Regions from separate parts of the Achromobacter sp. MFA1 R4 genome, predicted to be linked through region 2. Evidence: riboswitches for the same ligand, from Rfam matches in the RefSeq annotation. Region 2 holds a riboswitch; the other holds the start of a gene.
What was found. Region 2 has a riboswitch for thiamine pyrophosphate ahead of thiC (phosphomethylpyrimidine synthase ThiC). Riboswitches for the same ligand answer to the same signal wherever they lie in the genome.

Region 1: another riboswitch for thiamine pyrophosphate. It lies ahead of thiM (hydroxyethylthiazole kinase); the one in region 2 lies ahead of thiC (phosphomethylpyrimidine synthase ThiC).

What each region holds. Positions count from the first base shown of each region.
Region 1 is NZ_LT707065.1:4,672,227-4,684,192, reverse strand. It holds gene BXA00_RS21505 (DNA internalization-related competence protein ComEC/Rec2) at 1-149, opposite strand, end outside; gene BXA00_RS21500 (LysR substrate-binding domain-containing protein) at 287-1,210, shown strand; gene BXA00_RS21495 (tripartite tricarboxylate transporter substrate binding protein) at 1,365-2,342, shown strand; gene BXA00_RS21490 (M28 family peptidase) at 2,390-3,676, shown strand; gene BXA00_RS21485 (PA2169 family four-helix-bundle protein) at 3,769-4,218, shown strand; gene BXA00_RS21480 (hypothetical protein) at 4,272-5,975, opposite strand; gene BXA00_RS21475 (DUF2846 domain-containing protein) at 6,246-6,725, shown strand; TPP riboswitch at 6,821-6,947, shown strand; gene thiM (hydroxyethylthiazole kinase) at 6,977-7,792, shown strand; gene BXA00_RS21465 (5'-nucleotidase C-terminal domain-containing protein) at 7,867-9,984, shown strand; gene BXA00_RS21460 (ABC transporter ATP-binding protein) at 10,036-10,794, opposite strand; gene BXA00_RS21455 (iron chelate uptake ABC transporter family permease subunit) at 10,791-11,774, opposite strand; gene BXA00_RS21450 (ABC transporter permease) at 11,767-11,966, opposite strand, start outside.
Region 2 is NZ_LT707065.1:1,614,810-1,626,775, forward strand. It holds gene BXA00_RS07280 (IclR family transcriptional regulator) at 1-190, shown strand, start outside; gene rplU (50S ribosomal protein L21) at 442-753, shown strand; gene rpmA (50S ribosomal protein L27) at 788-1,048, shown strand; gene obgE (GTPase ObgE) at 1,248-2,384, shown strand; gene proB (glutamate 5-kinase) at 2,440-3,576, shown strand; gene BXA00_RS07305 (winged helix-turn-helix domain-containing protein) at 3,579-4,292, opposite strand; gene BXA00_RS07310 (helix-turn-helix transcriptional regulator) at 4,347-4,796, shown strand; gene BXA00_RS07315 (preprotein translocase subunit SecD) at 4,869-5,432, opposite strand; TPP riboswitch at 5,666-5,773, shown strand; gene thiC (phosphomethylpyrimidine synthase ThiC) at 5,837-7,750, shown strand; gene BXA00_RS07325 (tripartite tricarboxylate transporter substrate binding protein) at 8,232-9,194, opposite strand; gene BXA00_RS07330 (3-oxoacid CoA-transferase subunit B) at 9,283-9,999, opposite strand; gene BXA00_RS07335 (3-oxoacid CoA-transferase subunit A) at 10,001-10,666, opposite strand; gene BXA00_RS07340 (tripartite tricarboxylate transporter substrate binding protein) at 10,667-11,635, opposite strand; gene BXA00_RS07345 (NAD(P)/FAD-dependent oxidoreductase) at 11,761-11,966, opposite strand, start outside.

The sequences.
Region 1 (11,966 bases), 3.1 Mb from region 2:
CAGACCGCACAGGCCGCGGCGGCGGCCGCCACCGCCAGCAACAGGATTAACGCGCCGGGCAGCGCCGGCAGGGTCTGTACCAGGCCCGCACCCGCCACGAACGCAACGCAGAACGACCGGCCCGTGATGTCTTTCTCCCGAAAGGACACAGCGTAGGCGGCGACCGCGCCCCGCGGACGGCAGGGTGAACTGTTTCATCCATGTCGGCCAACCGCGGGTTGCTTGCGCACGCCGTAAATGCGCACGCAGTAAATTACGGCCACCCCCATGCCCCTTCCCGATCCCCATGAAAGGCACCCGCAACTCGTTGTCCTCGCTGCGCATCTTCCTGACCGCCGCAGAAACGCTGAATTTCAGCCGCGCCGCCGAAGCGCTGAACCTGACCCAAAGCGCGGTCAGCAAGCACGTGGCGGCGTTGGAAGACCGCCTCGGCACGGCCCTCTTCAAGCGCATGCCCGCGGGCCTGCGTCTGACCTACGCCGGCGCCCTGTACCTGGAACGCATCAGCGCCGCGGTGCGCCTCATCGATGAGGCGGACGCGCTGGTGGCCAATCCCGCCTCGCGCGTCGCCCTCAACGTGGCGGTCTCTCCGTCCTTTGCCCAGTTCTTCCTGCTGCCGCGTCTGTCCGAATTCTTCGAGGCGCACCCCGAGATCCGCGTCAACATCCGTCCGCGCCTGTTGCATGGGCGTGACCGCGCGGAACGGTTCGACGCCGAAATCCAGCTTCACACCGGCTATGTGTCGGGCATGAGCGCGCAGTATCTGTGCGGCCGCGAGATGACGCTGGTGGCCGCGCCGTCGTTGCTGCAACGCCATCCCGTCAAATCCGTGGACGACATCGCGCAGTTGCCGTTGCTCAAGCGCGCCCAGCGCGGCTATGGCTGGGACGAATGGCGAGCCGATGTCGCGCCCCTGTGGTCGGGACCCGCCGCGACCGCGGCCGAGTACGAAGGCTTTTCGATCCTGCTGCCGGCCGTGATGAATGGACTGGGCGCGGGGATCATGCCGCTGTGCATGGTGCTGGACCAGTTGAAGTCTGGCCAACTGGTGCGCCCATTCAAAGAAACCGTGGAGGGCCGTTACGGCTATCACCTGATGCAGCCGCGCCCCAATGTGGGCGGTCCGTACTGCCAGGCGTTCTGCGACTGGGTCGTCGCGCGCGGGCAGGAACTCAATGCCCGGGCGCGCAGCTACGCGGGCCTGGCCTGACGCCCAAGCTCCAAGCCCCCCAGCCCCCAGCCCCCCCAGCCGGCCCGTCCGCGGCATTCCAACTTGGAATATCCCATGCGCATACTTCCTTTGCCTGGGGCCGCACGCACCCACCACAATGACGTGAAATTATTCATGGATCACCATAAAAATCATGTCCAAGTGGAAAAACACCCTGGCCGCCCTGGCCGCTCCCCTCTTCCTGGTCAGCGCGCAAACCGTCTCGGCCGCCTATCCCGATAAGCCGATCAAGATCGTCGTGCCCTATTCGGCCGGCGGCAGTTCGGACGTGGTGGCCCGCGCCATCAGCGATCAACTGGCCGCCCAGCTTGGCCAATCGGTCGTTGTCGAAAACCGCGCCGGCGCGGGATCGATGCTGGGCACTGCCTATGTGGCCACCGAGGCGCCCGACGGCTACACCCTGCTGCTGGCCGACGTGCCGTTCACCATCGTTCCGGCGCTGTACAAGGACCGCGTGAAATACGATGCGAAGCAGGATTTCGCGCCGATCACGCTCTTGGGACTGTCGCCCACGTACCTGTTCGTCAATCCCGCGTTTGAAGCCCAGGACGTCGCGTCGCTGGTTGCAGCCGCCACGGCCAAGCCCGACACGATTTCCATCGGGTCGGGAGGCAATGGGTCCTTGACCCACCTGATGGCCGAACTGTTCATGCTGACCACCAAGACCAAGCTCGCGCACATCCCCTACAAGGGCGCGTCCGCGTCGGTCAATGATCTGGCCGGCGGACAGATCCAGGCCAGCTTCACCACCATGCCCACGGCCGTCGCGCTGTACCAGGGCGGAAAAATCAAGCCGCTTGCCGTGTCTGCGCCCACGCGCCAGGCCGGCACGCCCGATGTGCCGACGTTTCAGGAACTGGGTTATCCGGGATTGACCGTGCAGAGCTGGTGGGGCCTGGTGGCGCCGTCCGGAACGCCCGCAGACGTGCAGAAAAAGCTGGCGGACGCGATGGCCAAGGTCATGCAATCGGACGCCGTCAAACAACGGCTGTCCAGCGTGGGCATGAACCTGCCGCCGGATACGAGCGCCGCTGCCCTGAAGGCGTTGTTGGCGCAGGATTTCCAGCGCTGGGCCGACGTCGTGCAGCGCGCCAACATCACGTTCGAATAACCACCGTTATATGCGCCGCCCAGCGATGCGCGGCGCCGGAGACATCCATGACATCCTGGCAACAGGCGGCGGCCGGCGACTCGGCCCTGATGAACGATTTTCAGACCATTTGCGGTTTTGGCGGACGCCTGTCCGGCACCGGGCAGGACGAGGCGGCCATGGAATGGGCGCTGACGCGCCTGCGGGAGATTGGACCCGATGTCCGGCGGGTCAGCGTGCCCTACGATGGCTGGCGCTGTCTTGCCAGCAGCCTGACCCTGCTGGGCGGCAAGCCGGCGAACCTGGAATGCGTACCCCTGTTGCGTTCGGCCTCCACCGCACCGGAAGGACTGGAAGGCACGGTCCTGGACCTGGGCGCAGGCCGTCCGGAAGACTTCGAGCGCGCCGGCGATGCCGTGCGCGGCAAGATCGTGCTCGTGCGCCACGAGTATCCGTTTTCCCAAGGCCATGTGCATCGTCGCCGCAAGTACGACATGGCGGTGGCGCAAGGCGCGGTCGCTTTCCTGATCGCCAACCCGCTGCCCGGGGCCGGTCCCTTGTCCGGATCCTCGGGCCGGCCGCGCGACGGCGCGGGCATTCCGGCGGCCTACATCGATCACGAAGCGGCCCTGGCATTGGCTGCCCAGCCCGGCGCACGCGTGCGCCTGCACATCCAGGGCGAGGAACTGCGCGATTCGATGGCCTGCGCCGGCATCCTGGACCTTCCCGGCGGACGCGACAGCCGGATCGTCATCAGCGCGCACATGGACGGCCACGACCTGGGCTGCAGCGCGCTGGACAATGCCACCGGCGTCGCCGTTGCGCTGGCCGCGGCGCGCATCCTGGAGCCCAGGCTGGGCCCCGGCACGCCAGGCCTGCGCATCTGCTTCTTCACCGCCGAAGAATGGGCGCTGGCAGGATCGGCCCGCTATCTGGCCGATATGCCGGCTACGGAACGCGACACCTTGAAGTTCAACATCAACCTGGACACTGTCGCGGGCGACGACACCCTGTGCGCGCTGATCAGCGAATATCCGGCGCTGGCGGGCGTGGTGGACGGCGCCGCCGCGCGGGCCGGCGTGGCGGTGTCGCACTGGCTGCCCTTCATGCCCAATTCAGACCACGCCAATTTTGCGAAACACGGCATTCCCGCGCTGCGTCTGGTGGCCGGTTTCGAAAAGCCCGAGTCACGCGTGCGCCACATCCTGTCGCGCGGCGACGTAGCCGGCATCATCCACGAAGACGAATTGCGCAACGCGTTGGCGGTGACCTGCGCCATGGCGTCGCTGGCCCTGGACATGAGCGACGACGACCTGGACGCGTTGAAGGCCGGATCGACCTGCCCGCGCGTCTGACCCGCCGGCGGCCAGCCCAGGCACGCGGCTTGCTGAGTCTCCTTCCTGACAGGCGGTAGCCGCCGCCTGGTATCCAAACCAAGGAGACCGATATGGCCGACCATGTGACCAAGGTGTTGAACGATCTCATCGAAATCTCGAAGGATGGCGAGAAGGGCTTCGCGGCTGCGGCCGAAGACACGAAGACCCCTGAACTTCGGGAACTCTTCGGGAACCGTTCGCGCGATTGCGCGGCGGGCGCTGCCGAGCTGCAGGCCCTGGTGGCCCAGTTGGGCGAGAAGCCGGAAGATAGCGGCACGGTGTCCGGCGCGATGCACCGGGGCTGGACCAACCTGAAGGCCGCCGTCGCAAGCCGCACGGACCTCGTGCTGCTCGAAGAGTGCGAGCGCGGCGAGGACGTGGCAAAAGCCGCCTACAGCAAGGCGCTGAAGGAAATGCTGCCGGAGAACATCCGCGCGGTGGTCGAACGCCAGTACCAGGGGGTGCTGCGCAACCACGATCAGATCCGCGACCTGCGCGACCGCTACCGCGCCGCGACTTGATCCCGCTTGCGGCCCCCGGCGACCCACTGGCGCCGGGGGCCGTCACGCGCCCATCACGCGTGTAGCCAAAATGCGCTTTCGGCGAATTCCTCGCCTTTCCACCAGTTCGCCCGCCCCCGGCCCCGTTTGAAGTTCGTGGCCCCCGCCTGGCTTTGCACAGGCGCGACCACCTCGCCGGTGGCATCCCGTTTGGCGGTGACGTCCGCCGTTTCCGGCACCACGATGACGATGTGGCCGGACTTTCCATCTTCCCTGCGCCGCGCCACGATGACGCCGATGGCCCCCTGGTTGGCTTCGGTCTGCAGCTTTGTCAGCGTGCCCGTCTGACGCCATCCAAACCCCGCCCCGAAATCGCGCAGCCACCGGAACAGGTCGTTCGCCCGCATCTCGAAAAGGGTATTGCCCAGCAGGGGCTGCACCGGTTTGCCCTGGGCCAACTGCATCAGCGCCTGACCGGACCACCACACCCTGGGAATGTAGGCGCCTGCGAGGCGGCAGAAGTCATGCGCATAGATATTGCAAAAGGTCGCGGTCCGGGTGGGCTGATATCGCAGGAAGTCGGGATTCTCGACATCCAGGTAGTCGACGATGGCGCCCAGTTCCGCGCGCAATTCGTCAGGCGTGGTGCCGGACCGCCCGGGTGCGCCCTTTTCGTTCAGCGAGCGCGCCGTGGCCCGGTCCTTGCGCCGGGTCACGACCCCGGCCTTCTCGGGCATATTGACCTCGACGACGCGCGAAGCCGCCGTTGCGTCGGCTGGCCTGCTGACGTCGATCTTCTGGTTGGACGGCCCGGCCACCAGGAATTTCGCCGAGGAGAATCCCTGGACCAGGGCGCCATTGAGGCTGGTCTCGATCTGGAAAAATCCTCTGGTCGGCCCCGCCAGGGCCCGCACGGGATGCCCGTCGGGCAGATGGGCCACGACGTTGGCCTGCGGCGGGTCGCTGATGCGCGGTTCGCTGCGGACCCTGAGCATGCCGTCGGTGATGGCCACTTTCATGGGCGTGCCATCGCGCGTGACCGGGGAAGGGGCGGCGATCAACGCCTGGCCCGCTGCGGGCGTCTCCAGCAAGGGCGCGTCCGCGCCCGGATCCGGCACCGTGTGCGCTAGCCGGATGAGATCGAAGAGCGCCTGCCCGTAGTGCTTGCCGCCTTCGGGTTGGAACCCCTGCTCCAGGCCCTTGGATTCCTTGTAGCCCCCGGTGTTGTAGACAATGCCCACCGTCGCCAGCTCAAAGTCCGAAAGACTGGACCGGCCCTCGAAGCCCCGCTTCTTCAAGGCGAACTGCAGCACGCCCATCGCCCGCCTGAGCGACCCATCGAACGTTGCCCATTGGCGCTGCAAAAAGTAGTCGGGCTCTTTCAGGAAATGCTGGATGTCCACCTGATACACGCCGAACGCATGGCAGTACTTCTTGGGGTTGCCGGCGACTTTCTTGTAGGTCCCCCCCACGACGTTGGCCATGTTGACCAGCGCCTCGCGGCCCATCTCGAACATGCGCTGTCCATCCGGCTTGCTCAGCAATTCCCCCAACGTCTTCGGGAAAGCGCCCCGGCCGTCGAGCGTGTCGCCCACGCACAGCGCCATCACCTCATCGACCGACGCGAGCTTCTTGCGGGCGATCGGCCAGATTTCCCCGCTTTCCTGGCAGGCCAGCGCCGTGAGGAAATCGACGGTCAAGGGCGTGCCCTTTGTCGCCGCGGTCATCTTGCTGAAAAAGTTCGACTTGAACCAGGCGATATCGTCTTTCGTGACCATCCGTGCTCTCCCCGAAGGCTGCGGCGAAAAACGGGCCATAAGCAATGCGCGTCGGCAACCTGAATCTGCATGGATGTTAGGGTCAGCGCCAGGAACGGCTATACCTCACATTGGGTATAGGCGCGTCGCATCGCGCCGGTCTGGACCGCCCTGGGCTGTGCGCGTGGACGTCCGATACAATTTATGACACACTCTGATATTTTTGGATACGCCTGCTTAAATCCGAGTACGGGCGGCTCGCAACCTCAGTCATCCATTGATATCCCGACCATGTATCGAACCCCGAAGAATGTGCTGAAAATGGCCGTTGCCTGCGGCGCCCTGCTTGCAGCAACCGGATGCGCCAATGTTCCGCTGGCGCCTGAAGAGAGCAACCAGAAGGCCAAGACCTTTGCGGCGCCTGACGAAGGCAAGTCCGGACTATTCGTTTATCGGGACAGCTACGTCGGCAAAGCGCTGAAGAAAGACGTGTATGTCGATGGAAACTGCATTGGCGAAACCGCCGACCGGGTTTTCTTCTACACCCAGGTCGAAGGCGACAAACCGCATAAGGTGTCGACCGAATCAGAGTTTTCCCCGAACGATCTCCTGGTGACCATGGAGGCGGGCAAAAACTACTTCGTGCGGCAGTTCATCAAAATGGGCGTATTCGTCGGCGGGGCCGGCCTTGAACAAGTCACAGAAGAAGAAGGAAAGCGCGTGATTTCCAAGCCGGAGGTCAAACTGGCCACGCAAGGTCAGTGCGGCTGATCATCCAGGCTTTTTGACCCAGCACGCCGGCGCGTCCGGGTGCCTGGTTTGAAGCGGGAGCTTGACACCTCCCGCTCCCCCCCGGGAACATACCCTCCATCCACCCGGGGAGCTTCGCCAAGAAGCTGAGAATCCGTTGGCCTGCGCATGCAGGCAATGCACGGCGACCCGTCGAACCTGATCCAGACAACACTGGCGTAGGGATGGTGCGTGTCCCGCGGCGCGCGTCCCCTGCGCAAGGAACGCCCGGCATGACACCCACCGATCTTCAGGCCCTCGCCCTCCCGTCCCAAAGCCTCCTTGCCGCCGTGCGCCGCGACGCGCCGCTCGTGCAGTGCCTGACCAATTACGTCTCCATGAACTACGCGGCCAATGCCGTGCTGGCCATCGGCGCGTCGCCCGCCATGGTGCATGCCGAAGAGGAAGCGCCAGAATTCGCGCGCATCGCCGGCGCGCTGGTCATCAATATCGGCACCTTGTCCGCGCCCTGGCTGCAAAGCATGCTGCTGACCGCGCAAGCTGCGAAAGCAGCGGGCACGCCCTGGGTGCTCGATCCCGTCGCCCATCACGCCACCGCGTTCCGGCGCGACGCCATCGCGCGGCTGCTCGACCTTGAACCCGCCATCATCCGCGGCAATGCCTCGGAGATCATTGCGCTGGCTGGCGGCCGCAGCGCCGGCCGGGGCGTGGACGCCCGCGACGCCGTGGCGCAGGCCGAGCAGTCGGCCCGGGACATCGCCGCGCACCGCCAGACCGTGGTGGCGGTGACGGGCGAGGTCGACTACGTCACCGACGGCGCGCGCGCGGTGCGGATCGCGGGCGGTTCGCCGCTGATGCCGCGCGTGACCGCGACCGGCTGCGCATTGAGCGCGGTCGTCGGCGCTTTTGCCGCCGTGTCGCGCGACGATCCCTACGTTGCCGCCGTGGCCGCCCTCTCCTGCTTCGCCATCGCGGGCCAGCGCGCCGCCGTCCACGCGGAAGGACCGGGGTCGTTCGCATGGCGGTTCCTGGACGCGCTGGCGGCGCTGGAAGTCGATTGCCTGACCCGCGAGTCGCCGCTGCGTTGATCTGACCCCGTGCATGTCACGCATGGGTCACACACTGTCCCCAAAATTCTTTCCTTCAACCTGGAGGAAAGACGGTGAAGCCACACCTACGCAAGATCTTTGCAGTGACGGCCAGCGTTGCGCTGGTCGCCGGCCTGTCCGCCTGCGGCGGCGATGACGATGACGACGACGCCGCGCCCGGCACACCGCCGCAGGCGAGCGTGCCGCAGGGCGCGACGCTCGACGTTGCGATCCTGGGCACCACCGACCTGCACGCCAACGTGCTGGGCTACGACTATTACAAGCTGGCCGAGGACAAAAGCTACGGCATGGACCGCACGGCCACGCTGATCGCCAATGCGCGCAAGCAGCATCCGAACACGCTGCTGTTCGACAACGGCGATACGGTGCAAGGCACCGCCCTGTCGGACTACCAGGCGCTGGTGTCGCCGGTGCAGTGTTCCGACATGATCGCGATCTACATGCAGATGAAGCTGCTGTCGTACGACGCAGCCACGATGGGCAACCACGAGTTCAACTACGGCCTGCCCTTCCTGTCGCAGATCACCAACGTGGACTTCGGGCTGGACGGCATCGGCAAGGGCACGGCGCAGACCAACCCGACGGGCGCGAAGGACTGCGCGGCGCCGGCGTTCCCCTTCGTGTCCGCCAATGTGGTGTCGGCGGCTTCCAAGCAGCCGATCTTCAAGCCGTGGGTGCTGCTGAACAAAACGTTCCAGGCGACGGACGCCAGCGGCAAGGCCATCGACGTGCCGCTCAAGGTGGGCGTGATCGGATTTGCGCCCCCGCCCATCATGCAATGGGACAAGGCCAACCTTGAAGGCCACGTGGAAGTCACGGGCTGGAAGGAGACGGCGGCGCGCTACGTGCCGGAAATGAAGGCCGCGGGCGCGGACCTGGTGGTGGCGCTGGCGCATGGCGGCATCGACCTCGCGACGGCGTACAGTCCGGATATGGAAAACGGCGCAGCCTACTTGACCCAGGTGGCCGGCATCGACGCGCTGATCACGGGCCACCAGCATCTGCTGTTTCCCGACACGAATGCCAAGTCGCGATTCGCCGGCCAGCCGGGCGTCGAGCTCGAAAAAGGCCTGATCAATGGCGTGCCGACCGTGCAGGCCGGCCAGTGGGGCAACAACCTCGGCCAGATCACGCTCAAGCTCACGTACGACCAAGGCTGGAAGGTGCAGAAGGACGCCACGCAGGTGCAGCGCATCTCGACGCGCCTGACGGCGCAAAGCGGCGCCACGCCCGCCACGTATGTGGAACCGGACAGCGCCGTGCAGCAACTGGTGCAGGCCGAACACGCCGCGACGATCGACTACGTCAAGACGCCGATCGGCCAGAGCCAGTTCGACATGGCCACGTACTACGCGCTGGCCGGCGACGTGTCGGCGCTGCAGATCGTGAACATGGCGCAGATCGATTACCTGACGGACTACATCGCGAAGAACAGCCCGTCGTATGCAGGACTGCCGATCCTGTCGGCCGCCGCGCCCTTCAAGGGCGGACGCAACGGCCCCGGCGACTTCACGTATGTGAAGCAGGGCAACGTCGCCATCAACAACGCGGCCGACCTGTACCTGTACCCCAACACGCTGCAGGTGGTGCGGGTCAGCGGCGACATCGTGCGCCAGTGGCTGGAAAAGACGGCCGAACAGTTCAAGCAGATCGACCCCGCCCAGGTCGCGCCGCAGGATCTGATCGACACCAGCTTCCCGACGTTCAATTTCGACGTCCTGTACGCGGCGGGCAATGCGCTGCGGTATGAAATCGACGTGACGCAGCCCAAGGGCTCGCGCATCACGGCGCTGACGTACAACGGCGCGCCGCTGGATCTGACCGCGCAATTCCTGGTGGTCACCAACAACTACCGCGCCAGCGGCGGCGGTGATTTTCCCGGCCTGGCCGGCGGCAAGGGCGACATCGTGCTGCAGGCTCCCGACGCAAGCCGCGACGTGCTGATCAGCTACATCAAGAAGAACCCGGTGCTGGATCTGGCCACCTTCGGCCTGGACCGCAGCTGGCGCTTCAAGCAGGTCAGCACGCTGGCCGGGCCCGTGGTGTTCTCGTCGGTGCCCGGCACGCTGGCGATGGCCACCGCGCATGGCGTGACCAACGTGTCGGTCTACGACGCCACGCCGGACGCCACGACGCAGCTTTCGCGCTACGCGGTCGATCTCAGCCAGTAAGCCGGCAACGCGGTCGAAGCGGCGGAGCGTCCTGCAACGGGACGCTCCGCCCTAGCGGTAGTAGACGCAGATGCGCTTGCCGCCGATCTCGTGCACGTCGATCGGCAGCTCGTACAGATCGCTCAGCACGTCCGGCCGGATCAGTTCGGCCGGCGTGCCGTGGCGCGCGATGCGCCCCTGCCGCATCGCCACGATGCGGTCCGCGTAGCTGGACGCGAAGTTGATGTCGTGCAGCACCAGCACCACCGTCTTGCCCAGTTCATCGGCCGCGCGCCGCAGGGTGCCCATCATGGCGACGGCATGCTTCATGTCCAGGCTGTTCAGCGGCTCGTCCAGCATGACATAGCGGGTGTCCTGGCACAGCACCATCGCGACGAACGCGCGCTGGCGCTGCCCGCCGGACATCTCGTCCAGGTAGCGGTCGGCCAGCGGCTCCAGGTTCAGGTAGGCGATGGCCTGGTCGATGTGGACCTTGTCATCCATCGTCAGGCGCCCGCCCGTGTGCGGATAGCGCCCGAAGGCCACCAGGTCCTTCACCGTGAGCCGCAGCGGCAGGTGGTTGTCCTGGCGCAGGATGGCCAGGCGGCGCGCCAGTTCCCGGCTGTCGGCGCGCGTCACGTCCAGGCCTTCCACCAGGACCCGCCCCGCGCTCATCGGCAGCAGCCGGCTGACCATGGACAGCAAGGTGGACTTGCCCGCCCCGTTGGGTCCGATGATGGCGGTGACGCCGCCGGCCGGCAGGTCCAGGCTGACGCCGTCGATCACCACCGTGTCGCCGTATTGTTTGCTGACGTTCTGGATTTCTATCATCGGCGCCCCTTGCGCAAGATCAGGACGAGGAACATCACGCCGCCCACGAATTCGATCACCACGCTCACCGTGGTATTGAGCCCCAGGACGCGTTCCAGCAACGTCTGGCCGCCCACCAGGAAGATGACGCTCAGCAGCGCCGCGGCCGGGACCGTGTGGCGGTGCCTGTCGGACCCCATGGCCTGGTACGCCAGGTTGCTGACCAGCAGGCCGAAGAAGGTCACGGGCCCGACCAGCGCCGTCGACACGGACACCAGCACGGCGATGGCCGCCAGGGTCAGCATGAGGGTGCGGCGGTAGTCCACGCCCAGGTTCAGCGCAATGTCGCGGCCCAGCGCCAGCACGTCGTAGCGGCGCCGCATCCGCCAGACCAGCAGGGACGCGGCGCACACCGCCGCGAACGCGATCGGCAACAGCCCCACCCGCACCGAATTGAAATTGGCGAACATGCGGTCCTGCAGCACCAGGAATTCGTTCGGGTCGATCAGGCGCACCACGAAGCCCGACAGGCTGCGAAACAGCAGGCCAAAAACGATGCCCACCAGCATCATCAGATGCAGGCTGCGCACCGCGTCGGAAAACAGCCAGCGAAACAGGAGGCAGGCGAACGCCGTCATGGCGCACACCTCCAGCAGGAAAGCGGCGACGGGATGGCTGACCGTGGCCGCGGCCTGCCCGAAACCGAACACCACCACCGCCTGGATCAGCAGGTACAGGGCATCGAAGCCCATGATGGCCGGCGTCAGGATGCGATTGTGTGTGATGGTCTGGAACAGCACCGACGACACCGCCACGGCATAGGCCACCAGCAGCATCGCCAGCAGCTTGCCGCCGCGAAAGGGAATGACGAACGACCACTGGCCGTTTGCGCCCAGCGTCATGAAGGCCACGGCGCAAAGCAGCGCCCCAGCCCCCAGCACCGCCAGGCGCCACGCCTGCGGAGCGCGCGCGGCCGCCGGGCAAATCGCGGTCTCAGCCAAGACGGTTCCTCCGCGTACGCAGCAGCCACAGGAACAGGATGCTGCCCAGCACGCCCACGACGGTGCCGATGGGGATCTCGTAGGGATGGATGACCAGCCGGCCGATGATGTCGCAGGCCAGCACGAACACGCCGCCCAGCAACGCCACCCATGGGATCGCGCGGCGCATGTTATCGCCCAGGACCAGGCTGA
Region 2 (11,966 bases):
CCAGGAGGAAGTCGCCGCCGGCCTCGTGTGCTACGCGGCCTTTGTCGGCGTCACGCCGCTGGGCAAACGCGTGGCGGTCAGCACGTCCATCCCCGCCGACCGCCTGGACGACGCCCACCGCCGCGACGCCACGGAGGGCATCCGCCGCGTGGCGCGCGACATCGCGCTGCGCGTGATCCCGGGCGCGTGAAGCCTCGACGCCACACCTAAGCCCTTAGCCTGCAACAGCTTTTTGACTTTCGGAAAGTCCCGGGCTAATATCTCGGATTCGGTCAGCAATGGCCGAATTACGTCGGTTGTTTACGCAAGCTACTTGCAAGCCATTTGGCGATCCAGTGCCCAGATTCTTTGAGCCCGCCATTTGAGTCCGCCAAGACGGCATCCATGCCCAGCAGGGCTGGCAGCGTGAACGAACCCATTTACCTATTTAAGGAACACCCCATGTACGCGGTCGTAAAAACCGGTGGCAAGCAGTATCGCGTTGCCGCTGGCGAAAAACTCAAGATAGAACAGATACCGGCTGACATTGGGCAAGAAATCACCCTGGACCAAGTGCTGTCCGTGGGCGAAGGCGACCAACTGAAAGTTGGCACGCCCCTCGTCTCCGGCGCCGTGGTCAAGGCAACGGTTCTTGCGCAAGGCCGCCACGACAAGGTCAAGATCTTCAAGATGCGCCGTCGCAAGCACTATCAGAAGCGTCAGGGCCACCGTCAGAACTACACCGAAATCCGCATCGAAGCCATCACGGCTTAAGAAGCGACTCGGTACCACTTAGCAGGAGCTAAACATGGCACAGAAAAAGGGCGGCGGCTCTACGCGGAACGGACGCGACTCAGAATCGAAGCGTCTGGGCGTCAAGGCATTCGGCGGCGAATTGATTCCCGCTGGTTCGATCATCGTGCGTCAGCGCGGCACTCGCTTCCACGCTGGCGTGAACGTCGGCATGGGCAAGGACCACACCCTGTTCGCGCTGGTCGACGGCAAGGTTCAATTCGGCTTCAAGGGCGCGTTGAACAAGCAGACCGTTTCGATCGTCGCTGCCGAGTAATCGGATAGCAGCCCGCGGACGGCAAGTCCGCGGACGCATACGGTCAGGGACGCGGTCCGCCGCGTTTCCGAACGGCAAAAGCCCTGTCGCGTGCGGCAGGGCTTTTTTGTTTTAAGGCAATGGGCGAGTAAGCTCTCCCATGCCCCCCGGCGGCGCCCGAATCGGGCATCCGCCCTCACCCACTACACGCGCAAACACCATGAAATTCGTAGACGAAGCCACCATTGAAGTGGTCGCCGGCAAAGGCGGCAATGGCGTGGCGAGCTTTCGCCGCGAAAAATTCATTCCCAGAGGCGGCCCCGACGGCGGCGACGGCGGACGCGGCGGCACCATCTATGCGGTGGCGGATCGCAACATCAACACGCTGATCGACTACCGCTACGCGCGCCTGCACCGCGCCAAGAACGGCGAAAACGGCCGCGGCTCGGACCAGTACGGCGCAGCCGCCCCCGACATCACCCTGCGCGTGCCGGTGGGCACGGTCATCCATGACGCCGAGACCGGCGAAGTCCTGTTCGACCTGAGCACCCACGACCAGAAGGTCGTGCTGGCCGCCGGCGGCCAGGGCGGCATGGGCAACATCCACTTCAAGTCCAGCGTGAACCGCGCCCCCAAGCAATGGACGCCGGGCAAGGAAGGCGAACACCGCTACCTGCGCATGGAACTGAAGGTGCTGGCCGACGTGGGCCTGCTTGGCCTGCCCAACGCCGGCAAGTCGACGCTGATCACGCGCATTTCCAACGCGAAGCCCAAGATCGCCGACTATCCCTTCACCACGCTGCATCCCAATCTGGGCGTGGTGCGCACGTCGCCGTCGCGCAGCTTCGTCGTGGCGGACATTCCTGGCCTGATCGAAGGCGCCTCCGAAGGCGCGGGCCTGGGCCACCTGTTCCTGCGCCATCTGGCGCGCACGCGCGTGCTGCTGCACCTGGTGGACGTGTCCACGCCGGACCCGGACGCCGATCCGGTCGAGCAGGCCGTGGCCGACGCGCGGGCCATCGTCGAGGAACTGCGCCGCTACGACCCCGAGCTGGCCGCCAAGCCGCGCTGGCTGGTGCTCAACAAGCTGGACATGGTGCCCGATTCCGAGGACACCAAGCGCCGCTTCATCGAGCTCTATGACTGGAAGGGGCCGGTATTCGGCATCTCCGGGCTGTCGGGCGAAGGCACGCAGGACCTGATCTACGCGCTGCAGGACTACCTGGACGCCGAACGCGAGAAAGAACAGCTTGCGCAGGACCAGGCCGATGGCAGCTACGTGGCGCCGGACCCGCGCTTTGACGACAAGCGCACCGACGCCGACAAGCCCGCCGCGCCGCGCGGCGACGACGAATAAGCCATAATCGCAGTCCCTACGATTACGCTTTTTTTCGCCGCAGCCGGCCGCCATCATGTCTGCTGAATCACCCGTCGTTTCCGTCGTCACCCACGCCCAGCGCATCGTCGCCAAAGTCGGCTCGTCGCTGGTCACCAACGAAGGCCGAGGCCTGGACCGCGCCGCCGTCGCGCACTGGGCCGCGCAGATCGCCGCCCTGCACAAGCAGGGCAAGCAGATCGTGCTGGTTTCCAGCGGCGCCATCGCGGAAGGCATGGCGCGCCTGGGCTGGCGCAAGCGCCCGTCCGTCATGCACGAACTGCAGGCCGCGGCGGCCGTGGGCCAGATGGGACTTTGCCAGGCCTACGAAGCCGCCTTTGCCGAGCACGGGCTGCGCACCGCGCAGATCCTGCTGACGCACGAGGACCTGGCCGACCGTCACCGCTACCTGAACGCGCGCAGCACCCTGTTTGCGCTGCTGCGGTTGGGCGTGGTGCCGATCGTGAACGAAAACGACACGGTGGTCACCGACGAAATCCGGCTGGGCGACAACGACACGCTGGGCGCCCTGGTCACCAACCTGATCGAAGCCGACACGCTGGTCATCCTGACCGACCAGCGCGGGCTCTACGATTCCGACCCGCGCAAGAATCCGCAGGCCACGTTCATGTCGCACGCCCAAGCGGGCGATCCGGCGCTGGAAGCGATGGCCGGCGGCGCGGGCAGCGGCATCGGCACCGGCGGCATGCTCACGAAGGTGCTGGCCGCCAAGCGCGCGGCACACAGCGGCGCGCACACCGTCATCGCGTCGGGCCGCGAGCGCAACGTGCTGACGCGGCTGGCCCAGGGCGAGTGCATCGGCAGCGAATTGCGTGCGGTGCTGCCGGTGTGGTCGGCGCGCAAGCAGTGGATGGCCGACCACCTGCGGTTGCGCGGGCGCGTCGTGCTGGATGACGGCGCGGTGCAGGCGCTGCTGCGCGAAGGCAAGAGCCTTCTGCCGATCGGCGTCACCGACGTGGAAGGCGAGTTCGGCCGCGGCGACGTCGTGGCCTGCGTGGACAGCCAGGGCCATGAATGCGCCCGGGGCCTGATCAATTATTCGTCTGCCGACACGCGCCGCATCCTGCGCCAGCCGTCGTCGCAGATCGCGCGCATCCTGGGCAGCATGACCGAACCCGAGCTCATGCACCGGGACAATCTGGTCGTGCTCTAGCCCTAGTCCGCCCCGGCCGGCGTCCTGGCGACGCCCTGGGGCAGCAGGATGTACCCCCACCCCCGCACCGCCAGCACAGGCAGTTCGATGTTGAACCGGCGCGCCTTGCTGCGCAGCCGCGACACGACCACGTCCACCCGGCGCGCTCCGTCCAGGGGATCGCCCGCAGCGCCGGGAAAGAAGCTTTCGCGATGCAGGCAGTGGCCCGGCGCATTGAACAGCCGAACGAGGATGGCGCGCTCGCGCACGGTAAGCGGCAGACGCTCGCCGGCAGGACCGACCAGCAGGCGTGCGGGCGCGACGACGCGCCATGCGCACATGCCGCGCCGCGCCCGCCGGTACAGGCTGCGCAGCAGGGCATCCCATTCCAGCGGCTCGGTGGTGGCCGGCGCGCACGCGTCGACCCCCGCGTCCAGGGCGGCCGCCCGCTCGGCCGCGGACGCGCCGCAGGCCTGCCACACGACGGAAGCGCCCGGCGCGGCGCGGCGCAATCCGACGATGAGCTCGGGCATGGCCGCGCAGGGCCCCCGCAACACGAGCAGGTCGGCGGGGTGGCGCGGCAGGGTTTCCTGCAGCGCAGCCAACGAGTCGAAGACGCGGACGTCCCACCGGAACTGCCGCAGCGCAGCGGCAAGATTCTTGCCGGCTATTTCATCAGATTGCACGACGAATACGACGCCCCGCTCCAGCATGAAGTTGCCCTTGCCAGTTATCACCTAAGTAATACTTATAGCCACCAAAGTGACAGATCAGCAAGCTTCAATCGCCTTGTGAAAACATTCTCAGACCGACTGAAGCACGCGCGTCTCTTACGTGGCCACACGCAGAAGGCGCTCGCGCGTCTGGTGCGCATCTCCCAAAGTGCAATCGGCAGCTACGAAAGCGGTTTGCGGCATTCCAGCCGGTCCGCGCGCAAGCTGGCGCAGGTGCTGAAGGTTGAGGTCGAATGGCTGGAAACCGGCAAGGGTCCCATGGAGCTTCCCATGGACGGCTACGACCTGAGCAACACGCTGCCGGTATCGGGCGTGGCCGAATCGGCGCCGCGTCCCGGCGGCCGGCCCCGTCCGATGGCGCCCTGGCCCTACCCCAATATCTCGCCTTCGCAGTTCGAGTCGCTTACGTCGGAAGACCGCGCGATGCTGGAGGCGCTGACGCAGACCTTCATCGAAACGACGTTGCTCAGGCGCGGCATCAAGCCGCGGGGCCGCAAGCCCGGCTGATCGCGCCGCGCGCAAGCGGCTCCTCTGGACGAAAAAAAGCCCGGCAAGCCGGGCTTGTTTGCGTGGCCCCGATCAGGGCTTGGCGGCGGGCGCCGGGGCGGCGCCACCGGCTGCGGGCGGCGTGACCGCGTCGCCGCGGATGCGGGCCGCGATTTCGGAGGCGGCCTGGGCGGACGGCACGCCGAATGCCAGCACGCCGCGGTTGAGCGGTTCGCCGATGAGCGGGGCCGCAACCAGTTCCTGGTCGATCACCAGCGCAAGCACGCTGCCGACGTTGGCGGTGCTGACGGCGGTGAGCTTGCGCGTGCCGGCTTCGGAGAAGCGCAGGCCCACGAAGTTTTGACCCTGGCGATCCACCAGCGCGGCGGCGTCGGTCAGGTCGGCGCGGGTGAGGACGGGCGTTTCCTGGAGATAGAGCTTGCCGTCGGGCAGGCTGACTTCACGCAGGTCGGGGCCGGGTTCGCGCTTGGCCAGGTAGAAATCCACGCGCGTCGCGGTGGCGGGGGCCGTCGATTGCTGGCCCGCCTGGGGAGTGGCCGCGGCGTCGGACGTCTTAGTCGGGGCGGTCTTGCAACCCGCTAGCGCCAATGTCACGACTACGAGGGCGGGCGCCAATGTGCGTAGGTTCAGTTGCATGCTCGATTCCTTCTTAAGTGGGCTGATGCCGGGCGGTAAGACACTAAGACTGTACACGCGGCGTGTGGAAAAAAGTGTACCGAACCTGAATGACAGTGTCTGCCGAGACTGAATCCAAATGTAAAGCAGTAATACCAGCATGCTTGGCGGCACGTTTTCCGCGCCGATTCGCGCCGGACAGGACGCGGTGCGCAGGTTGATGGATGCGCGGCGTCGTCTTCGCTCTATACTTCGCGTTCACGCAGGGGTACTCGTCCCGCTCTTTCGGCGGCGACGTGTTGAGAGAGTCCCTTCGTACCAGTACGGATAATGCCGATGCTGGGAGCGTATTCCCGCCACGCGTCTTCGCACGCCCAGGCGGGAGTCCATCCCGATCGGCTCCAACCACTCGCTTGGAGCTTTCCATGAACGCCAATCCCAAATTCCTGGCCGCCACCGCCGAAGTCGACGCGGCGGCCGTCGCGCCGCTGCCCAAATCCCGCCGCGTGTATGAAGTGGGCTCGCGCCCCGACATCCGCGTGCCTTTCCGCGAGATCGAGCAGGACGACACGCCGACGATGTTCGGCGGAGAGAAGAATCCGCCGTTGACGGTGTACGACTGTAGCGGTCCCTATACGGACCCCGAGGTCAAGATCGACATCCGCCGCGGCCTGCCGGCATTGCGCCGCGCCTGGATCGAGGAACGCGGCGACACGGAGGTGCTGGCGGGCCCGACCAGCGACTACGGCAAGTCGCGCCTGACCGATCCGAAGCTGACGGCGATGCGCTTTGACCTGCAGCGCCCCCCGCGCCGCGCGAAGTCGGGCGCGAACGTGTCGCAGATGCACTATGCGCGACGCGGCATCATCACGCCGGAAATGGAATTCGTGGCGATCCGCGAAAGCCTGCGCCGCGAACACTATCTGCAGACGCTGCGCGACAGCGGCCCCGACGGCGAGAAGATGGTCAAGCGCCTGCTGCGCCAGCATCCGGGCCAATCGTTCGGCGCATCCATTCCCGCCGCCATCACGCCGGAATTCGTGCGCGCCGAGATTGCGCGCGGCCGCGCGATCATCCCGGCCAACATCAATCACCCGGAAGTGGAGCCGATGGCGATCGGCCGCAATTTCCTGGTGAAGATCAACGCGAACATCGGCAATTCCGCGGTCAGCTCGGGCATTGGCGAGGAAGTGGAGAAGATGACGTGGGCCATCCGCTGGGGCGGCGACACGGTGATGGACTTGTCCACCGGCAAGCATATCCACGAGACGCGCGAATGGATCATCCGCAATTCGCCAGTGCCGATCGGCACGGTGCCGATCTATCAGGCGCTGGAGAAGGTGGACGGCAAGGCGGAGGATCTGACCTGGGAGATTTTCCGCGACACGCTGATCGAGCAGGCCGAGCAAGGCGTGGACTATTTCACGATCCACGCGGGTGTGCGGCTGCCGTTCATCCCGATGACCGCGGACCGCATGACCGGCATTGTCTCGCGCGGCGGCTCGATCATGGCGAAGTGGTGTCTGGCGCACCACAAGGAGAGCTTCCTGTATGAACGCTTTGAAGAGATCTGCGAGATCATGAAGGCGTACGACGTGAGCTTTTCGCTGGGCGACGGGCTGCGTCCGGGCTCGGGCTATGACGCGAATGACGAGGCGCAATTCGCCGAGCTGAAGACGCTGGGCGAACTGACGCAGGTGGCCTGGAAGCACGATGTGCAGGTGATGATCGAAGGCCCGGGCCATGTGCCGATGCAGATGATCAAGGAGAACATGGATCTGCAGCTGGAGCATTGCCACGAGGCGCCGTTCTACACGCTGGGGCCGCTGACGACGGACATCGCGCCGGGCTACGACCACATCACCTCGGGCATTGGCGCGGCGTTGATCGGCTGGTATGGCACGGCGATGCTCTGCTATGTGACGCCGAAGGAACATCTGGGCCTGCCGAACAAGAAGGACGTGAAGGACGGCATCATCACGTACAAGATCGCGGCGCATGCGGCCGACCTGGCCAAGGGACACCCGGGCGCGGCGATCCGCGACAACGCGTTGTCGAAGGCGCGCTTCGAGTTCCGCTGGGATGACCAGTTCAACCTGGGGCTGGATCCGGACACCGCCAAGGAGTTCCACGACGAGACCCTGCCGAAGGACTCGATGAAGGTGGCGCACTTCTGCTCGATGTGCGGGCCGCATTTCTGCAGCATGAAGATCACGCAGGATGTGCGGGATTACGCGGCGGCCCAGGGGGTCAGCGAGAAAGAGGCGTTGCAGAAAGGGATGCAGGAGAAGTCGGTGGAGTTTGTGCGGAAAGGGAGTGAGGTTTATCAGCGGCAGTGATGTTTTAGGGCTTTAGGCTGGCTGCGGAATGCGTTCTTGCGTTCTTGCGTTTTTGCGTTCTTGCGTTCTTGCGACGCCCGGCGCGGCGTGGGCCTGGGGTGAGCGGGGCTCCGGTTGCGGTCCGGAGCCTTCGCTCCGGACTGCCCCGCGCTCATCCTCGTTGCCGCCTCCGGCGGCTGCCTTCGGATTCCGCCGGGCGCACCTAAACGCCCCGCCCACCCCAGGCCCACGCCACACCGGGCTCGGGTGGTTTCAGCTTTGCGGGCGCTGGGGCGGCTGGGGTTCTTTAGGTTCTTGCCTGCGCTGAGTAGGGGTTGGAGCGTCTTGCGGGGCCCGCCCCCAGGCCGGCCGCGCGGGCGGCCTTTGGGGGCTTACGCGGGGTCTTGCGTCGTTGCTGGGACGCTTCGCGTGTGGGTGGGCTGCGTTCTGGGTTTTTGTGGGGCGGAGTCTGAGACTCGCCGCCTCGGCAGCGCGTCCTGGCTCAATTCACCTTGGCGCCGGAAACTTCAACCGCTTTCTTCCATGCGCCCAGTTCGCGGTCGATGTGAGCGCCGAATTCCTCGGGCGTGGATCCGACCACTTCGTACCCGTATCCCGATAGCTGCTGTTTCACCGCCGGCGCGGTCACCGCCTGGGCGATTCCCTTGCTCAAGGCGTCGACGACCGACTTTGGGGTGCCCGCGGGCGCCAGTATCCCGTACCAGCCATTCACGACGAAGCCGGGCACGCTCTCGGCCACGGTCGGAACATTCGGCAGCAGGGGCGAGCGATGTTCGCCGGTGACGGCGATGGCTTTGAGCTTGCCGGCCTGCACTTGCGGGAGCGACGTCGAAATGCTGTCGAACATCAGCGACACTTCGCCGCCGAGCAGGGCGACGACGGCGGGGCCGCTGCCTTTGTAGGGCACGTGCATCATGTCTGCGCCGGTCTGGTGCTTGAACATTTCCGCGGCCAGGTGGCTGGTGTTGCCGTTGCCGGCCGAGGCGAAGCTGAGCTTGCCGGGGTGGCTTTTGCCGTAGGCGATGAGTTCGGGAATGGTGTCGGCGGGCGTGGCCAACGGCGCGGCGACGAGCATGGGCAGGGTGGCGACCAGGGAGACTGGTGCGAAGTCCTTGCGCGTGTCGTAGGGCAGCGAGGGGTACAGGCTGGGGTTGATGGCGTGGGCAGCCAGCACCATCAGCACGGTGTAGCCGTCGGGCTTGGCGCGCGCAAGCTGGGCCGAGGCGATGGCGCCGCCGGCGCCCGGCTTGTACTCCAGGACGACCGGCTGGCCCCACTTCTTCTGGAGTTCGGCGCCCAGCGGGCGCGCGAGCATGTCGGCGCTGCCGCCCGGCGGATAGGGAATCAGCAGCGTGATCGGCTTGTCGGGATAGGCTGGCGCGGCGTGCGCTGCCCCCAGGCACAGCAGGCTTGCCGATACGGCGGCCAGGATCGATCGGATCATGGAGACTCCTTTGCCCGGGACCGGGCGCAAGTTTTCGGCCGCGGCGGGAATCGCCAGCGTCCTGTATCACCGCATTCGGAGCCCGGCATCAGCCATCGCCGCCCCCGGATTCGTATCGCGGCACCCCCGCCTCATCGACCACGATGGTGCGCGGTGCGGCCGGAAAGCGAAGCGGGGCGCCGGTGACCGAGCGCAGGAAGTCTTCGCTGACGCCTGCCTTCATGGCATGCACCTGCAGGCCCGTGGGCGTGACGTCGATGACGGCAAGGTCGGTGTAGACGCGCGACACGACGCCCCGGCCGGTCAGCGGATAGGTGCATTGCCTGAGCAGCTTGGGCGTGCCGTCGCGGCCGCGGTGCTCCATGGTGACGAGCACCTGCTTGGCGCCCACGGCCAGGTCCATGGCGCCGCCCACGGCGGGGATGGCGTCGGCGGCGTCGGTTTTCCAGTTGGCCAGGTCGCCCCGCTCCGACACCTGGAAGGCGCCGAGCACGGCGTAGTCGAGGTGGCCGCCGCGCATCATGGCGAACGAGATGGTGTGTTCGGTGATGGAGGCGCCTTGCAGCAAGGTGATGGGCTGGCGGCTGGCGTTGATGAGGTCGGGGTCCGTCTGCTCGCCGGCGGCGGCGGGGCCCATGCCCAGGATGCCGTTTTCGCTGTGCAGGAGGATCTCGCGGTCCGGCGGCAGGTAGTCGCCGACGAGCGTGGGCATGCCGATCCCCAGGTTGACGATGGCGCCGTCGGGGATGTCGCTGGCCAGCAGTTGCGCGATCTGTTGACGGGTCAATCCGATGATGTCCTGCATGTCAGGCCTCCACGCGCACGACGGATTTCACGAAGATGCCCTGCGTCATGATCTGTTCCGGCACGAGGGAACCCAGCGGCACGATTTCGTCGACCTGCGCGATGGCGTGCCGGGCGGCCATGCACATCACGGGATTGAAGTTGCGCGCGGCATGGCGGTACATCAGGTTGCCCCAGCGGTCGCCCAGGTGCGCGCGGATGAGGGCGTAGTCGCCGCGCAGGGGCTGCTCCAGCACGTAGCCGACGCCGTCGATGACTTCCTGTCGGCGGCCTTGCGCCAGTTCCGTGCCGTAGCCCGTGGGCGTGTAGAACGGACCGAGTCCGGCGCCCGCGGCGCGCAGCCGCTCGGCCAGGGTGCCTTGCGGCACGCATTCCAGCTCGACCTCGCCGGCCCGGTAGGCGCGCGCGAAGGCCTCGGAGTTGGGCGGGCGCGGGTGCGAGCAGATGATTTTTTTGACCTGCTTGCGTATCAGCAGCGCGGCGATGCCGCGTTCAAACGTGCCGGCGTTGTTGGAGATGATGGTGAGGTCGCGCCGGCCCAGATCGGCCAGGCATTGCAGCAATTCATAGGGCACGCCCGCTTCGCCGAAGCCGCCCACCAGGACCGAGGCGCCGTCCGGGATGACCGCCACCGCCTGCGCCATGGATTCCTCTATCTTGTCGATCACTTATTGCTCCTGCACGAGGCCCGCGGCGTCCACGATGCTTTTCCAGCGGCCGCGCTCCTGGTCGATGAAGGCCGCGAACTCCGCGGGCGTGTTGCCGCCGGCCTGGCCGCCCATGGCCCTGAAGCGTTCGCTGATTTCGGGACTACGCACGACGTCGCGCGTGGCGGCGTAGAGCGTGTCGATGACGCCGGGCGGCGTGCCGGCGGGCGCGACCAGTCCGAACCAGGCGGTGACGACCATGTCTTTCACGCCGGCTTCGGCCATGGTCGGCACGTCAGGCAGTTCCGCCAGGCGCTGGGCGCTGGTGACGGCCAGCGCGCGCAGCTTGCCGGACTGGATGTGGGGCATGGAGCTGGGCAGGTTGTCGATCATGAAGGTGAATTGCTGGCCCAGCAGCGCGGCGACGGCGGGCCCGGCGCCCTTGTAGGCCACGTGGGTGCCGGGAATGCCGGCGCGCTGCTTGAACATTTCGGCGGACAGGTGCGGCGACTGGCCGGCGCCGGAGCTGCCGAACGACACCTTGGAGGGATCCTGCCGGATCTGCGCCAGCAGCTCTGGCACGCTGCGCGACGGCGAGGCCGCGTTCACGACGAGCACGTTGGGCACCGAGATCACCAGCGTCACCGGCGCGAAGTCGGCGGGCTTGTAGGGCAGCGTCTTGTACAGCGCGTAGTTGATGGCGTTGGGGCCGATGTTGCCCATCAGCAGCGTGTAGCCGTCGGGTTTGGCGCGCGCCAGCGCCTGCGCGCCGATGATGCCCGCGGCGCCCGCCCGGTTCTCCACGATGACCTGCTGGCCCAGCTTGGCGGACAGCTTGTCGGCGATGAGCCGCGCCGAGATGTCGGTGGTGCCGCCGGGCGCGGCCGGGATGATGAGGGTGATGGGCCGTTCAGGCCAGGCCGCCTGGGCCGGATTCGCCATGGCGATCGCCACCGCGCCGGCTGCCAGCCAGCGATGCGCACACATCATGCTTGTCTCCCTGCGTGACCATTGATTGGTCAACTAATGCGCATGAGTGTGGCCGCGGCGCCGGCAAATGCCTATTCTGGAATCCGGAGGTGTGGCTTCGCGTGGGCTGAAGATCAGCGCAAACCCTAGGCGCCCGCGCGCTCCCAGCGCCGCTGGATGGCCTTGGCCGCCACCACCCCGTCCGCCATGGACGTGACCACGCAGGGGTGCATGCGGTGCGCGACCTCGCCGATCGCGTAGATGTCCGGCACGCTGGTCTCGGCGGTGGCGAAGTCGGTGCGGATGTAGCCGCGCTCGTCGCGCGCCAGCCGCAGGTCGTCGGCGAACGCGG